Thiorhodovibrio frisius: one gene and its partner. The protein of the gene in region 1 interacts with the protein of each later gene in a pairwise test. Links are inferred from orthologs where the notes say so. Each region holds a gene or a part of one and is shown in the gene's direction. Other genes may lie near its edges.

Region 1 (7,948 bases):
CCCGGGCCGGGGATGACTCTTCGGCTGCCGCCACGCGCCATGCCAGCGATCAGCACTACCAAGAGACCCCCACCGGCGAGGTGGACCCGGCAGATATTGCCGGCATTGTTACCAACACTGAAAAAGGGCCCGTCATCCAGGTCTTTGTGGTGGCCCGTGATGGCAACCTGTCGGGCCGTGACATTCTCGCCGCTGCCGGCCGGCATTTGTTGGTCATTGGTAGCAAAGACATCTTTCATCGGATTGATGGCGACCCAAGCCAGCCATGCACCCTGTTTAGCATGGCCAATCTTGTTCAGCCCGGCAATTTCCCCTTGTATCCTGATCCAAACGAGGCAATGGCTGACTTTGAGACGCGCGGCATAGCGCTCTTTACCCAGATGCACGGCGAGTATCAAGACATCGAGGCTCTTGACGCCATGCTAACGACGGCCAAATCCCTGGCGCGCGAGTTGACTGCCGAGATTGAGGACGCCCAGCATCGGCCAATCAGCGTCAAGCGCATTGAGAGCCTGCGCAATGCTGTTATTGATTACGCCGACCCTGATAGCGACAGGGGTCAGGGCGGCCGCACTGACCGATGAAAGACAAAATCCCGGCGGGCTCGAGCGCAGCACGCGCAAGCGAACTGCGAACCCTACTCGAGCATCACAATTATCGCTATTACGTTCTTGATGACCCGGAAATCCCGGACGCCGAATTCGACGCCCTGCTGCGCGAGCTCCAGCAAATCGAAGAACAGCACCCCGACTTGCGCACGCCAGACTCGCCCACTCAGCGGGTTGGTGCATCGCCGGCCGAGCGTTTCGCGCCAGCGGAGCATCTCGCGCCCATGCTCTCGCTCGGCAACGCCCGGACTGCCGATGACCTGCGCGACTTCGATCAGCGCATCCGTCGTGAACTCGGCATCGAGCAAGTGCACTATGTCGCCGAGCCAAAGCTTGATGGCCTCGCCATCAGTCTGGTTTATGAAGACGGCCTGCTGACGCGAGCTGCCACCCGCGGCGATGGGCGCACTGGCGAGGATGTCACGGCCCAGGTGCGCACCATTGGTGCCGTGCCGCTACGACTGCGCGGCACGGGTTGGCCGCGGCTGCTTGAGGTACGCGGTGAGGTATATCTGCCGCTTGCCGGCTTCGAAGCGCTCAAGCAGCGCATGCTCGATAACGGTCAGACACCCGTTAAGAACCCCCGCAATGCCGCCGCCGGCAGCCTGCGCCAGCTCGACCCGACCATCACCGCCAGCCGACCGCTGGCCATATTCTGTTACGGCTTCGGCGCCGTCGAAGGTGGCAATCTTGGCTCGACGCAGAGCGACGCACTCGCGCATCTGCGCGCCTTCGGGCTGCGTATTTCGCCTGAGTCGACCTGCGTGACCGGAGCCGAGGGCTGCATCCAATACCAGGAGGCCATGGCCGCGCGGCGCGACGGGCTCGATTACGAAATCGATGGTGTGGTGTTTAAGGTTGATGACCTGACCGCCCAGCGACGGCTCGGTTTTCGCGCACGCGATCCCATCTGGGCCATTGCCTTCAAGTACCCTGCGCGCGAAGAGCAAACCCGGGTGCGAGCGGTGGAATTCCAGGTCGGACGCACAGGCGCTGTCACACCGGTAGCCCGGCTGGAGCCGGTCGATGTTGCCGGGGTCACCGTCTCCAACGCCACCTTGCACAACATCGATGAAGTCCACCGCAAGGATGTGCGCGTTGGCGATACCGTCATCGTGCGCCGCGCTGGCGACGTCATCCCCGAGGTCGTCGGCGTGGTCGCCTCTCTGCGACCTCCAGACACCGAGCCGGTCGCCCTGCCCGCGCACTGTCCAGTGTGCGGCTCAGATGTGATCCGCGCCGAGGGCGAAGCAGTCGCGCGTTGCAGTGGCGGCCTCATCTGCGCCGCTCAACGCAAAGAGGCGCTCAAGCATTTTGCCTCGCGCCGCGCGCTCGACATCGACGGCCTCGGCGACAAACTCATTGAACAACTCATTGAACAGGACTTGGTCAAAACCCCGGCTGATCTGTTTGCGCTTAACACAGAGCAACTCGCCAATCTGCCACGTATGGGCGAGAAATCCGCAACCAATCTGCTCACCGCCCTGGACCAAAGCCGCGAGACAACCCTGGCCCGATTCATCCACGCGCTTGGCATTCGCGAAGTAGGCGAAACCATGGCCAGTGTGCTGGCCTCGCACTTTGGCACCCTGGAGTCGCTGATGCAGGCCGATGAAGAGGCCCTGGTCGCCATTGATGGCGTGGGCCAGACGGTCGCCCAGCACATTCGCAGCTTCTTTGCCCAAGACCACAATCGCGAGGTAATCGCGCAACTCATCGACCCCAGTGGGGCCCGGCTGCACTGGCCCGACCCACCGCGTCCCCACGACAACCAGGAGCAGCCCCTGACTGGCAGAACCTTTGTCCTGACCGGCACCCTCACGCGCCCGAGAGACTACATCAAAGCAGAGCTGATCGCCAGGGGCGCCAAAGTAACAAGCTCTGTCTCATCCAACACCGACTATGTGGTCGCCGGCGAGAACCCCGGTAGCAAGGCGACCAAGGCCGCCCAACTCGGCATCCCCATTCTCGACGAAACCCAACTGCGGTTGCTGCTTGCCGACCCTGGTCCGAATAGCTAGCCTCGCTAGGCGGGCTCTGAATCCTTAAGCACCCAACCTCTCCGCTCCTCTTTCGCAAACGCCAACCAGCCCCAATTCTGGCTGACCAGATCGACAAGGTTAGCACCCCAACTGTGAGCCACCAGATCCAAGCAATCCCAAAAGGAGACTCCCGGATGCACGACCTCAGCAAAGAACAGCAGATATTAATCGCCATGCGCAAGACACTGGCTGCCATCGTTAAGGACGTAACCCCGCCACCGGGCATGAAGCACCCCCTCTCGGAAGCGACAATCGAGGACGTGCGTCAGTGTTTCGGACTCATTTCGGCGCGGGAAAAAGAACTGGCCGATCTTGACGGTCGCGGTGGTGAGCGACCTTACTACCCAGATCAGGACCAGCCTGCCCAGGTAATTTCAGTGACCAAGATCGGCAAGAAAACGCCGGGCATCCATTAGGTTTTCTCCTTCCGTATCTGCTGATGGGCACACCGTGATGCCAAACCACCATCCTGGCACGAATCGACCGTATTTTTTAGGCAAAAAAAAACAGCGCAAAACGCTGCCTTCATAACCCAGGGCGGCCAAAGAGCAGCTTCTAATTTTGCTGCGAGCCTGGCCTATCTTTGCGGACCAAGACCTAACGAGCCAAGCGCTCGGATTGATTTTTGGGATCGAGCTCAGAGAGCATTTCAGACGGGCTGCTTATGGGCGCGCTACCATCATCCGGCCAGTTAGGGTCAGCTCCGAGCACAATGGAATGAACCAGCAGCCCGAGCATAGCCTGGAAACCAAAAATGGTGAGGACCACTCGACCCGGGTCAATCATTTTCCAGACTTTATGCATGTTCAACCCTAATTAAAAGGGGTTGAGCCATCCTGTGAAAAGCACATGATGTTCACTACCTTCGATTACAGTACAGGACGGTACAATTAGGCATCCAGATGCGCGACGACCAAAAATGAATGCAACAAGCCGCTGCAACAAGCCGAACCGGCTCACTGCAGCGGCCCATCCGAAACCCAACAAGGGGTAATCAGTCGAACTTGAAGTTTCTTGCTGAAGGAATGGGCGACATATCAATTGGTGCCGAAGCCTCAGCAGCGTTTGGGAAGTAAAACTTGGGAATGCCGTCACTGTGCCAGTTCAGGTCAGACCCGAGCACGATCATGTGGATCAGGATACCGAGCAATATCTGGAAGGATGCAATAAAAAGCAGCGCCCTCCGAGGATCGATAAACATCCACATCTTGTACGTTCCGGTGAAGTTGTCGTTACTCACTTTATTTTCCCCATGTTAGCGGTGATAGACGCTGTTTAAAGCATCTATCGACCCGCTAGATTACACGTTCATGATGCGTCTCAAATCGTCCGCGGCATTACAGCCAAGGGCGGTACAACCAGGACAAGATGTGAGCAAGAACAACCAAACCAAACCAAAGCGTCATGCTGGCCATAAAAAGTCCGTGGAATTCTTTGGCCTCGCTTTCTGTCAATCCTGTAGCAGTCTTTTCAGCCACGGTAATTTCCTCTTTGTTTTTGGATAGGCCCGAGGGCCTTGTCAAATGTCAATTGGTTTCAGCGGGTTCAACCGAGATGAACCTGACCCTACCGGTCTGCGGGCACCGGGGGTGCTGCCGGTGCTGCTTCAGCAGGAGCCGCCTCAGCTTCCGCAGCGGGAGCTGCTTCAACTGGAGCTGCTTCAGCCGGAGCTTCCGCGACCGGTACTGCTTCAGCAGGAGCTGCCTCAGCTTCCGCAGCAGGAGCCGCTTCAGCCGGTGCCTCTTCCTCTACAGCCGCCGTTTCATAAAGCGCCGGATAGTCCTTCGCCATGGGCACGCCGAACAATGGCTTGTAGGCGCCTTGGTGACAGGTTAAGCAGTTCACCTTGAACGGATCGCCAAGCGGTCCTTTGCGCGACGCAGGCAACACCTCGCCCAATGGCTCGACATACTGGATGTTGATGTCTCGCACATTGCGAATCGCATGCCACGCCGGCACACGCTTGGGTGTGCTCTGATTCCAGTCCATGAAGGCCCGGCTGTTATGGCAATAGGTGCAGTTCACGCCAAGCGCCTCGGAGAAGTGGGTCATCAGTGCAAAGGTCCACTCCGCCTGCTTGATCGACTTGCGGTTGGTATTGCGCAGGTCGGTGTTGCCCGAGACTCGGATTTCATTTTCTCCCAACAGGAAGGGCGTGAATGGATCGAACGGCAGCGCGGTATAAGCCACGTTGTAGCCGATCGTATTTTGCCCATTTGACGGGAAAACAGACGGAATATCCGGACCAGGATCGGTCGTCCAGACATGCTCCGGTACGGGTTTGCCACGATGGCAGGTGTAGCAGGTCACACCGGTATCTGCCACGTGACCCGTCCAGTTGCTGTTTGTGTCACGGGTCATTTCCAACATGCGCCGCGAGGCGATCTTGGTGTAGACGCCATCAGACTCCCAGTTCGTGCCCTCGTGGCAGTAGGTGCAGCCTTCGTTCGGAGCAACCCAGGTGGTCAGTGCCACCATGGTGCGGTTGAACTCGTTGACCGACAGGTCGCCGAGAACCTGGACGTTTTTGTAGACGTCCTTGGCCAATGCTCCACCCGGGGTCGCCGCAGGAATCGCATCCGGCACCTGAGTGGCGTCGATGACTTTCTGCAACAGTTTCGGGTTGTAGTTTTGCTGCATGCCCAAACCACGGTAGCCGGTCTGTACCACGTCTTGCGGCGGAAAATCGCAACCTGTGATGAACGCGGCTACTCCGAGACTCAGAAGTGCCAGCGCGTGATGATTTCGCTGTTTCATTGCGCCACCCCCTGCGTCAGGTAGGGATTATCGATGGTCAGCTCAGATGGGTAGCTGGGTGCTACGCCGTGTTTCACTGCCCAAAGGTACCAGTTGTCTACGACGGTGCCGGTCAAGATAATACCCAGTATGGAGTTAATGATGCAGAAGACTGCGAACCACCAGGCCCAGCGATGGATGGATTCCATGCTGGCATTGAAGCCCATGCACCAGCGCCAGAACAACATGGCGCGCTCAGCTGCAGTACCGCGATCCGTGATCTGATCGATCTCGCGATCACCACCGTAACGAGAGACGGCCAAAATGGTGCCACCGTGCATCGCGAACAGAACGGCTGAACCGTACATAAAGGCGATCGACAACCCGTGGAAGGGATTGTAGTAGAAGTTCCCGTAGCGAATCGAAATCGCCGCTGTCCAGTCAAGATGCGGGAAGATGCCAAACGGTGGTGCCTCTCCCCAGCTTCCCATGAGCACCGGGCGGATAAAGCCGAGTGTCAGGAAAAACAGGATCGCGACAGCAAAGGCCCAGGACAGGTGGGTACCCATGCCAAGATCTTTCGCCCGCTTGTAGACTCGCACCCACCACAGCAGGAGGGACATGGTCAGAAATAAACCAGCGATTAACCACCAGCCACCTTCTGCCAGGGGCGGGATGCTCAGGCCGTATGCAGGCGGCGGCGGCTCCAGACCCAACCAGAAGAATTCCTTGAGGAAAAGCCGCGGGTCCCAGCCGACCGATGCCAGCATGTTCAGACCGATAACCTCAAGAGCGATAAAGCCGGAGATCAGTGAGGCGATGCCCCAACCCCCAAGGTACAACGGTCCAATCTGCGCATCGCCAATCTTTCCAAGCCAGTAACTGAAAATCGGCTTGCCGACGCGTGGCAGACTGCCTTTCGGGAGTTCGACACCAGGGTAAGCAGGTTCGCGAACCTGTACCTTGTTAAAGATATTTTGATATTCAGGCATTTTGGTGTCCTCAGGTTACCAGATTGGAAGGTTGGGCCACCACATCCACCATTCTGGCCAACCGCGCGTCCAGAAGGGACCGGTCAGAATCATGCAGACCGCACTCCAGAAAGCCGCGTTGATCGCCAGAAACAGACCCAGGCGATGGATAGCCAAGGCTCCAATGGAGTAACCCACGATGTCACGGAAAACCGTGTTCTCGTGCTCAGCGGTCTTCACTTCCTCACCTTTCTGCGGATTCACCACGGACAGGATCAGAGAACCGTGCATTGCCAGCGCCAGCGTGTTAATGAAGAAGAAACTGATCGCCAGCATGTGCGCTGGGTTGTAGTGGAAGTGTAGGGTCTGGTAGCCGACATTGGAAACCCAGTCAAGGTGACTGAACAATCCGTATGGGAAAGCATGTCCCCACGCACCCAGTAACACCGGGCGGAAGAACACCAGGGTGAGGTACGCCAAAATCGCGAACGAGAAGGCAAAGGGTACATGCAGCCCCATGCCCAACTTGCGGGCAATCTCAACTTGCCGCAGCGCCCAGGACACAAAGGCCCCAACTGCACAAATGGTGATTACCTGCCACAAACCGCCTTCCCTGATCGGCGCAAATCCAAGACCAACGCTTAGATCAGGCGGGGCAATACTGATTTGCCAGATGTTTAATGTCGGCCCAATTGCCGCTCCAAATAAGATCAGCATGGTACCGAGGGTCGCGAAGAAGACCGCCGAGACTCCGAAGAAGCCGACATAAAACGGCCCCACCCAAAAGTCAAACAGGTCTCCCCCGACCAACGTCCCACCGCGTACGCGGTATTTTTTCTCAAAATTTAGCAAGGCCATCGTAATTTCCTCTGCTGGGGAGACACCATGACCTGCTGCCTCCACATAGCAATTCGGATGCTGACCGACGCGCAAACCCGGGGGGCGAGTACGCCCCGGTCAGCACCATCCGATAAAGACCGTTTATTGGGCGTCTTTCAGTGCTGCTTTCATTTCGAGGTTGACAGGCAACGTCTCGCCCTGCAGCTGATAACCGACAGGAATCTGATCATCATGCCAGTTCAGGTCAGAGCTCAGCACAACCATGTGGATCAGCAGACCCAGGAAGATCTGGAAAATAAAGATGGCCCAAAGCGTGGAAACCGGGTTCATGATCATCCACAGTTTGTGCATACCGTCGAAGCTTTTTGCGTTCATTGTGTCATCTCCAAGTGCGTGTCACAGTGCCGAACATCGGCATCTGCTAAAAAGAAAGGTCGGTCGGACTAGCTCGAAGGGCTTACAGCCAGGGGCGGTACATCCAAGACAGAACGTGAGCAAGAACAACCAAACCAAACCAAAGGGTCATGCTGGCCATGAAAAGCTCGTGAAATTCTTTTGATTCTGCTTCAGTCAGACCGGTGGTTGATTTTTCAGCCATGATGAAATCCTCTCTAGAGAGTGAGTTGAGCCTTGCGGCTTAGGTTTTCGGCGCGCTTGCAACGCACCATCTTGTTTGTTGGGACAAAACTGCCCCAACGGACCAAGTGCCCGTACGACCCGGGCGGCCATGCGCTTCTTGGGTGCATGACAA
Region 2 (8,140 bases), 1.9 Mb from region 1 along the record:
AGCCTTGATGGGGGCGGTTTGACGGGACTCCGGCGCGTTCAGCTTCGGCCATCACTAGGTCGATGGCCTGCTGCGGATGGGTGCGCGCGTATTCCCAGCCCTTAAGCGTCGCCTGCCACAAGCGCTGCGGCAAGTCGCTGTGCTCTTCAAGCCAGTCGGAGCGGGCGTAAAGCCCATCCTCGGGGAAATCGAATCCAAAATCACGCAGCAGGAAGGCCGTCAGGCGGTCCTCATCGATACCCGCCTGCCAGATGCGATGGTATTCGTTGTATTCCATGGCAGCGCAGGCGGAGACGCCACCGTGCAGGAAGAGATTCACGGTGCCGTATTGTGGGATCAGTTCGGGTGTGATCTGGCGGCCTGTCAGCAGGGCTTGAATAGCAGCCGTGAAAGGCCCAGGCCAGAGGCTGATGCGCTGGCCGTTGAGATCCTCAAGATGCTCGATGCCGTGATCCTTCCACGCCAACAGCATCAGGTTGGACCGCTGCACCAGTTGGCCGATCAGCACCGGACGGGCGAGTCCCGGCATGTTATCGCTGCTGTCATCGCCACTGTCATTTCTAGTGGCATCGCCACTTTGTTCGCCAGGGGCATCGCCAGCGTCATCATCAGGGCTGTCGGCGTTGGCGGCAGCCACCATGGCATCGGCGAGAAAGGCAGTGGCAAGCTCGGCATCGCCCTGTAGCAGCCAATCAAGCGATGAGCGGTTGGCGTTGGTATGCACAAAGCGCACATCCGCCCCGGCCGCCGCGTAAAAACCCTGCTCTCGGGCCAGATAAAAACCAGCGAACTGGCTCTGCGGGCTCCATTGCAAGGCGATGCGCACTGACGTCAGTGGATTGTCGCCGTCCTGCGGTGCTGGTATCGGTGCGGGCACCGCTGCGGGCAGGGGCGACTCGGCGAGCCCCAGTGACGAGGCGAGCATTGCCGCGCAAAGGACCAAAGGTCGCAGATTCAGCATCACGGGTTTAACGGCTCGGCTCAGGCAGGCGGCACGAGTTTCTCGAGCGCCTGTTCGCGCGAGTCAAAGATACCGATGATGGAACTGAAGCCACTCATCTTGAAGACCTCCTGAACCTCATTTTGAAGATTGCAGATGCCAAATGGCCGCTTGGCTTTCTTGCACTCTTTCGTGGCCAGCAACAGTACCCGCAGTCCGGCACTCGAGATGTAATCGAGCGCGGCACAATCAAGGATAACCACGGGCGCGGCAGCAAGCTGGCTGATCAACTGCTCTTGCAGCCTTGGGGCGGTGCTTCCATCGAGCCGCCCCTTGATGACAAAGACAAGTGCATCAGACTGTTTTTCAACTAAAATATCCATCGAATTGGTGTTCCGGTCGAGGTGTTGGCCGTTACTCGGCATCACAGGGATTCATGCTCCAGGATGGCCGGGACCATGAGCATGAATTTGAACCCCATGGGTTCATTCTTCGGGGGGGCGGTATTTTGGCACTGATGGTTTCCTAGCGCACCAGGGTTTTTACTCGCCGGAAGGCTGCTTCGCTCAGACCTGTTTTTTCAATCGGCCAGGGAAACTCGCCTTGGATGATCGCCTGCAAGCGCTGGTCCGCTAACTCCGATGGGCTGCGCGCCACTGGTGTGCCGTTTTGATCAAGTCGGTATGGCAGCCCTAGGTCCAGTCTGGCATGGATATCCGCGAGCAGGGGTGGCAGCGGGCCGCGTTGGAGGTCTGCGGCAGCAAGGGTGTTCAGGTAGCTTGAGCTCCAGCTTAATGTGGCGCCATCGCGCAGGAAATGCAGCGCGTCAATCGCCATGCCGTTGGTGCGCTCGCGATGCAGCAGGTTGCCATCGGCGGCGCTCCAGAGTTGCAGCATTGGCCCTGAGGTGGCGGCAACGAGTTGCCCGTCAGCGCTCGCGGCCAGGGTGGCGACCAGTTGCTCGAAGCCGCGCAGTGGCTCAAGCGCTTGCCAGTCGTCGAGACGCCAGCGTCGCACCAGACCGTCCTGGCAGGCGGCGAGCAGAACGGCGGGGCTGCCATCAACAGCAGGGACAAAGGCGAGGGCGAAAACACCCTGACCCTGGGTGTCGATTGTCTGCGGTGTCAGGTCTGCGGTATTCAGCACGGCGGGGTCGGCCGTGGTTGTGAGCGCGAGGAAGCGCCCATCCTGGCTGAAGCTGATCGCCTGCATGTTGGCGGCCGCACCGGCGGGGTGTTCCCAGTACTCAAGCCGGTTGCCGGATGACCGCTCATGCAGACTCAGGCGGCCGGGACCGCCTACGGCCAGAAGTCTGGCATCAGGCGAAAAGGCCAGGGCCTGCACCGGACCCTGGACGGCAAAGCCTTGGACCTCTGGCCTGTCTGTTGGATCATCCTGGTTATTTGTTGGCTCGGCATCGGGCCGCTGGTGATTGGGCTGATCAACCATTGGTTTGATCACAAGGCGCTCGCCGGCAGCCCAGGCGATTTCCCGGCCATCTTGGCTGATGGCCAGTGCCGAGGTCATGGGGTCGACGCTGAAACGCGCGATCTCGTGTTGTTTTGCCTCTTGCTGGGATATCTCGAAAACCCGCACCTGTCCGCCGGGCTGAAGCAGTGCGAGGCGGCCGGCGACCGGCGTGGCGGCGCTCAGGCTGAAGGGGTCGGGGGTTTGTCGGCGCATGCCAATGACGCTGTCGGTGTCGAGCAGGCGGGCGTATCCGGCGCTGTCGCCAAGCACCAGCAGGGCGCCGCCGCTGGCAAATTGCATGGCGGTGACAGGGGTGAGCTGGGGAAGCACCGCCAGGGGCTGAAACTCAAAGCGCGGGTTATCGAAGAGTTCTGGGTTGAATGCCTCGACATCCCACAGTCGGATCTGGCTGTCGGCGTCTGAGCTGGAAGCGAGCAGGCGTCCATCCTGGGAGAATGCTAGGTGGTTGATTTGCTGCTCATGGCCTTTTAGCCGGGCAAGCGGCTGTGAGGGTGCGGAAACTGGGGCGGCTGGATCGTGATTGAGGTTCCAGACCAGAATCTCCACTGTGCCTGGCCCGCCGAGGAACTGCCCCTCACCGGCGGCCAGCAGGTTTGCATCGGCGGAAAAGGCGAGGGCGCTGACGGTGCTTTCAAGACCAGTGAAGACGGCGACAGGGGCGATTGGTTTGGTGTTGGTCCCGGGAGTCTGCTCGGCGTCGTTTCCGACCGCGTCTCCTGTCTCGCCAGCGCTATCGTCCTTCGTCTCATCCTCTGCGACGACCGTGCTCCAGACCTGCACGGCGCCTTCAGTTCCCCCCGCTGCGAGTTTTGTGCCGTCATCGCTAAAGCGCATCGCGCCGCTCGGTTTCCAGTCGAGCGGCTCTGGTGTTAGCTCGGCCAAAACTCGGCCGTCCGGGATTGATAACAAGCGGATCATGCCTTGCGTCGGGTTGAGTGCAGTCGCCAAAGTGCCGTCTGGCGATAGGCGATACATGACGCCCGGCGCACTCAGCTCTGGCAATAGTTGATTCTCGCCGGTGGCGGGATCGAGCAGCCGCACCCCGTCCAACCCTGCGGCGATGATCCGGCCACGGGCATCTGAGGCTAACGCTGAAACCCAAGGCACTGGCTCAAAGTTGGCGATGGGCTCGAGATCCTGCAGACGGAGCACTTGCAGCGGGCCGTTCATGGCAGCGCTGACGAGCAGTTGTGTTCCCTGATGCTCCACAACTCGCATTGCTTGAACTGAGGAGTCGTGCAGCGGCCAACGCGCCAACTCGGGGACCAAGCCGGGCAGGGCAAAGCCGGCAGCGACGCGCGCGCCCAGGGTGTCGAAGCTGTCGAGCGAAGCGGCCAGGCGCAGCAGCGCCGGGCCGTTTTGGTTGCGCTCCAGCGCCTGTTCGGCTTGATGCAGATAGATGCCGGCTAGATTGCGCAGGGCGCGATCACGCTGCTCGAGCGTTTTTTGATGCTCGCTTTGCAGGTCGCGTAGCCGGCGCTGCTCTTGTACAGCCCAGATGCCAAGTGCGCCAGCGGCGAGGCTGAAGACTAGAGTGGCGCCAACCAGCGTGCGGACCAGGCGGCGCTTGTGCTCGCGGTCGTTCAAAATCGCGTAGTCGACACCGAGCAGACCCGCGAGCAGTTTGAACAGGGCATTGCGCTTGCCATCGGCAAAGGGCCGGGCATCGCCGGCAACAGGCTCAGCGGGTTGTCCCGACAGGGTGCCGTCAGCATTCAGTTCATAGCGCAGCGCCTCGGGAAAACATTCCTGCTCCTCTTGGCCTGGCTTGGAGCTAGCATTTGGCTCGCCATCAACAATGAGCGCGAGCACCCGGTCGGCCTTGCCCAGAGCCTTGAAGGCGAGAATTTCCTGATTCACCCACTGCGAGGCGGCCGAGCGCGGCGAGCAGATCACTACGAGATACTGGGAATTCTCCAACGCTTGGCTGATGACCGAGCCGAGATTGGCCGAGGTGGGCAGCTCCTCGCGATCGCGAAAGATTGGGTAGAGCCGTTTTGGCACCTGGCCGGTGCGGTTCGGCCTGCCGATCAGCTTTTTCGGCACCCGATAGGTTTCGAGCCGCCGGTGCAGCCAGTCCGCCCAGACCTTGTCGCGGTGGGAGTAGCTGATAAAGGCCCAGTACTCGCGATATTTGGGCGCAGTGACCGCATTGTCGGCGTTGGAATCAGCCATGAAAGAGGGTTTTCCTGCGTTTGGGCCTAAATTGGAACCGGCGTTGGAGTGAAAGCTGGCGCGTCAGGCGAGTGCTTAAGACGGCTCGCGGCGAAATTCTGAACCGCCACATTCCGCGCAGTCCAAAATCCGGGTCGCACGCGGAAAATGCGCTCGGGCGCCGCAGTTGGCGCACACCAGGGTTCCTGGGCCGGTAATCTCGCCGCTCTTGTAACGCCGCTCGCCACGGGCCTGCTCGGCGCGTTCGGCCCAGGCTTGCAGTTGCAGGCTGGTTTGATCCGCCACGCTGGTGAAGGCGTCGAGCAGGCGATCTTCGATCAGTTCAAGATCAAAACGCCACCAGGTTTTCATCTCCTCACCGGTGTCGACCAGATAGTTGGCGGCATCTTCAATGTCGCGCTCGATGTATTCGGCGACGCGGTTGGCTTCCTCGCGCGTCAGTTCGCCGAGTTCGACCATGTGGTCGCGGGCTTTTCCCAGCCAATCGCGCAGCTTGGGCGTTGAATCCTCGGCGGCATCAAGGCGCTCGCGGGTGCGCTCGAGCATGCGTTCATAGGCATCGACCAGGCGATCGACGGTTTCGGGCTTGTGCTGGTCGGGGCGGTCGGAGGGGTGATCGGACATGGGGGGCTCCTTAAGAAAGCGCGCGCTCGCGCGGCTGGTGAAGGTTTTGCGTTATCCTTTGCGGTCTTTTCAATCTTAGGCGAGTTTTGCTCGCGTTGCTCCATCATCGGCCAGTTTATGCACAGCGATTATGATCCCCAGGCCATTGAGGCCGAGGCCCAGGCGTTTTGGGATGCCAACCAGTCTTTTCGCGCGATTGAGGACCCGGCGCGCGAGAAGTTCTACTGCCTGTCCATGTTTCCGTACCCAAGCGGGCGCTTGCACATGGGGCATGTGCGAAATTACACCATCGGAGACGTGATTTCGCGCTACCAACGCATGCTTGGCAAAAATGTGCTCCAGCCCATGGGTTGGGATGCCTTCGGTCTGCCGGCGGAAAACGCAGCCATTAAGCATGGCATTCCGCCCTCGCAATGGACGCGCACCAATGTCGAGTATATGAAAGCCCAGCTCAAGCAGCTCGGCTTTGGCTACGACTGGACGCGCGAACTGGCGACCTGTGATCCGGATTATTATCGCTGGGAGCAGTGGCTTTTTACGCGCTTGGTTGACAAGGGGCTGGCCTATCGCGCGACCGCCATGGTCAACTGGGACCCGGTCGATCAAACCGTGCTGGCGAATGAGCAAGTCATCGACGGGCGCGGCTGGCGCTCGGGTGCCCCGGTCGAGAAGCGCGAGATTGAGCAATGGTCAGTGCGCATTACCGACTATGCCCAGGAGTTGCTTGATGCCCTCGACGGGCTGGACGGCTGGCCCGAGCAGGTGCGCACCATGCAGCGCAACTGGATCGGGCGCTCTGAAGGCGTGGCGATGACCTTCGGTATTCAGAATTCGGATGAGGCGCCCGAGGAAACTTTGGGCATCTACACTACCCGCGCCGATACCTTGATGGGTGTGACCTACGTTGCAGTCGCGGCCGAGCATCCGCTGGCGCGGCGCATGGCCGAGCAGGATGCCGGGCTGGCGGCCTTTATCGAGGAATGCCGCCAGGGCGGTATTTCCGAGGCCGAGATCGAGACCATGGAGAAGAAGGGCCACCCGCTTGGGCTCAATGCGCTGCACCCGGTGAGTGGCGAGCCAGTGCCGATTTATGCGGCCAACTTCGTCCTCATGGGCTATGGCACCGGCGCGGTTATGGCGGTGCCCGGGCATGATCAACGCGACTGGGAGTTTGCCGAGCGCTATGGCATCCCGAAAAAGCAGGTCATCATCCCGGTCGATGGCGCGCCCTGCGGTATCGACAAGGCCGCTTATATCGAGAAAGGCATTCTGAGCGATTCCGGCCCCTTCGATGGGCTGGCCTCGGACGATGCCATTGAAGCAATCGCTGACTGGCTTGCTGAGCGCGGCCGGGGCGAGAAGCGAATTAACTTCCGTCTGCGCGATTGGGGCGTCTCGCGTCAGCGCTACTGGGGCTGTCCATTGCCGGTGCTGCGCGGGGCCGATGGCAGCGTGCGCGTTGAGACCAATTTGCCAGTGCGGTTGCCCGAGGATGTGGTAGTCGATGGCTCGGGCTCGCCACTGAAAAAGATGCCTGCGTTTTTTGAGTTGCCAAACGGCGAGACCCGCGAGACCGATACCTTCGATACCTTCGTCGAATCAAGCTGGTATTACGCGCGCTACTGCTCGGCCGATTGCGACAGCGCCATGCTTGATGAGCGGGCCAATTACTGGCTACCGGTCGATCAATACGTCGGCGGCATTGAGCATGCGGTGCTGCATCTGCTCTATGCGCGCTTCTTCCATAAACTGATGCGCGACGAGGGCCTGGTTGACTGCGACGAGCCTTTCGCGCAGTTGCTGACCCAGGGCATGGTGGTGGCTGAGACCTGGTATCGCGAGGATGCCGACGGGCGCAAGCAGTGGTTCAATTCCACCGAGGTCAAGGTTAACCGCGATGACAAAGGCCAGGTGGTGGGCGCAGTGCTGGAGGCCGACGGCGAGCCGGTGTTTTTCGGCGGCATCGAGAAGATGTCTAAGTCCAAGAATAATGGCGTTGATCCCGAGCAGCTGATTGATCGCTACGGGGCGGATACCGTGCGCCTCTACACCATGTTCACCGCACCGCCGGATCAGTCGCTGGAGTGGAACGACGAGGGTGTCGAGGGTGCCGCGCGTTTTCTCAAGCGACTATGGCATCTCGCGGCGACCCAGGCCGAGTTAGTGCGCGCGCAATCACCCGATACGGCTGCGCTGGCTGATCTCGACAAGCCGCTCGCCGACGCCCGTCGCGAGTTGCATCTGGCGCTCAAGAAGGCACTGTTCGACTACGAACGCCAGCAGTTCAACACCGTGGTTTCGGGCTGCATGACCATTGTGAATGTGCTGCACAAACTATCGGTGGACACACCCGAGGCCCAGGCGCTCTTGCGTGAGGGACTCACTCTGGTGCTGCGTCTGCTCGCACCCATCGCGCCCCACGTCAGCCATCATCTGTGGCGCGAGCTGGGCTTCGGCGAAGATATCTTGCAGGCCGGCTGGCCGGCGGTGGACGAGGCGGCGCTGGAGCAGGACAGCATCGAATATGTCGTGCAGGTCAACGGCAAGGTACGCGGCAAGATCCAGGTGCCGGCGGCAGCTACGCGCGATGAGATCGAGGCCACGGCCCTGGGGAATGAGAACGTCGCCCGGCACCTTGAGGACAAGACCCTGCGCAAGGTCATTCTGGTGCCGGCAAAGCTGGTCAATCTGGTGGTGGGTTAACGCGATCTGGAGGAGTGGCGGATGATGCGGATCAAAAGGATGCGGACCAGCGGAATACCGACGAGCGGGGGCGGTGGATTGACCCTGAGTCTGATCATCACGCTGCTGCTGATCAGCGGCTGCGGTTTTCAGTTGCGCGGTGCCCTGGATATCCCCAGTGAGTACAGTCCGGTGTTTATTCAGTCCGGCGGTCCGGTCGGAACGGCG

What was found.
Region 2: the proteins of ligA (region 1) and leuS interact in binary tests that used the Escherichia coli proteins (3 or more experiments, as listed by UniProt). The link is inferred for Thiorhodovibrio frisius from one-to-one orthologs.

The regions. Positions count from the first base shown.
Region 1 is NZ_CP121471.1:842,713-850,660, reverse strand. What follows is about bases 106-3,104. They hold ligA (NAD-dependent DNA ligase LigA), read left to right. Parts: upstream 106-580; coding sequence 581-2,629; downstream 2,630-3,104. Other genes in these bases: Thiofri_RS04205 (hypothetical protein), read left to right, coding at 2,785-3,066; Thiofri_RS04215 (cell division protein ZipA), read left to right, coding at 106-584. Also shown: more of Thiofri_RS04215, read left to right, coding at 1-105; Thiofri_RS04200 (light-harvesting protein), read right to left, coding at 3,248-3,436; pufA (light-harvesting antenna LH1, alpha subunit), read right to left, coding at 3,645-3,890; pufB (light-harvesting antenna LH1, beta subunit), read right to left, coding at 3,988-4,128; photosynthetic reaction center cytochrome PufC, read right to left, coding at 4,217-5,407; pufM (photosynthetic reaction center subunit M), read right to left, coding at 5,404-6,378; pufL (photosynthetic reaction center subunit L), read right to left, coding at 6,394-7,215; pufA (light-harvesting antenna LH1, alpha subunit), read right to left, coding at 7,339-7,572; pufB (light-harvesting antenna LH1, beta subunit), read right to left, coding at 7,655-7,795. UniProt on the Escherichia coli protein: DNA ligase that catalyzes the formation of phosphodiester linkages between 5'-phosphoryl and 3'-hydroxyl groups in double-stranded DNA using NAD as a coenzyme and as the energy source for the reaction.
Region 2 is NZ_CP121471.1:2,734,334-2,742,473, reverse strand. What follows is about bases 4,950-8,140. They hold leuS (leucine--tRNA ligase), read left to right. Parts: upstream 4,950-5,347; coding sequence 5,348-7,933; downstream 7,934-8,140. Other genes in these bases: Thiofri_RS12665 (LPS-assembly lipoprotein LptE), read left to right, coding at 8,012-8,140; Thiofri_RS12675 (zinc ribbon-containing protein), read right to left, coding at 4,950-5,230. Also shown: Thiofri_RS12690 (ABC transporter substrate-binding protein), read right to left, coding at 1-925; Thiofri_RS12685 (STAS domain-containing protein), read right to left, coding at 982-1,365; Thiofri_RS12680 (toll/interleukin-1 receptor domain-containing protein), read right to left, coding at 1,466-4,606; more of Thiofri_RS12675, read right to left, coding at 4,682-4,949.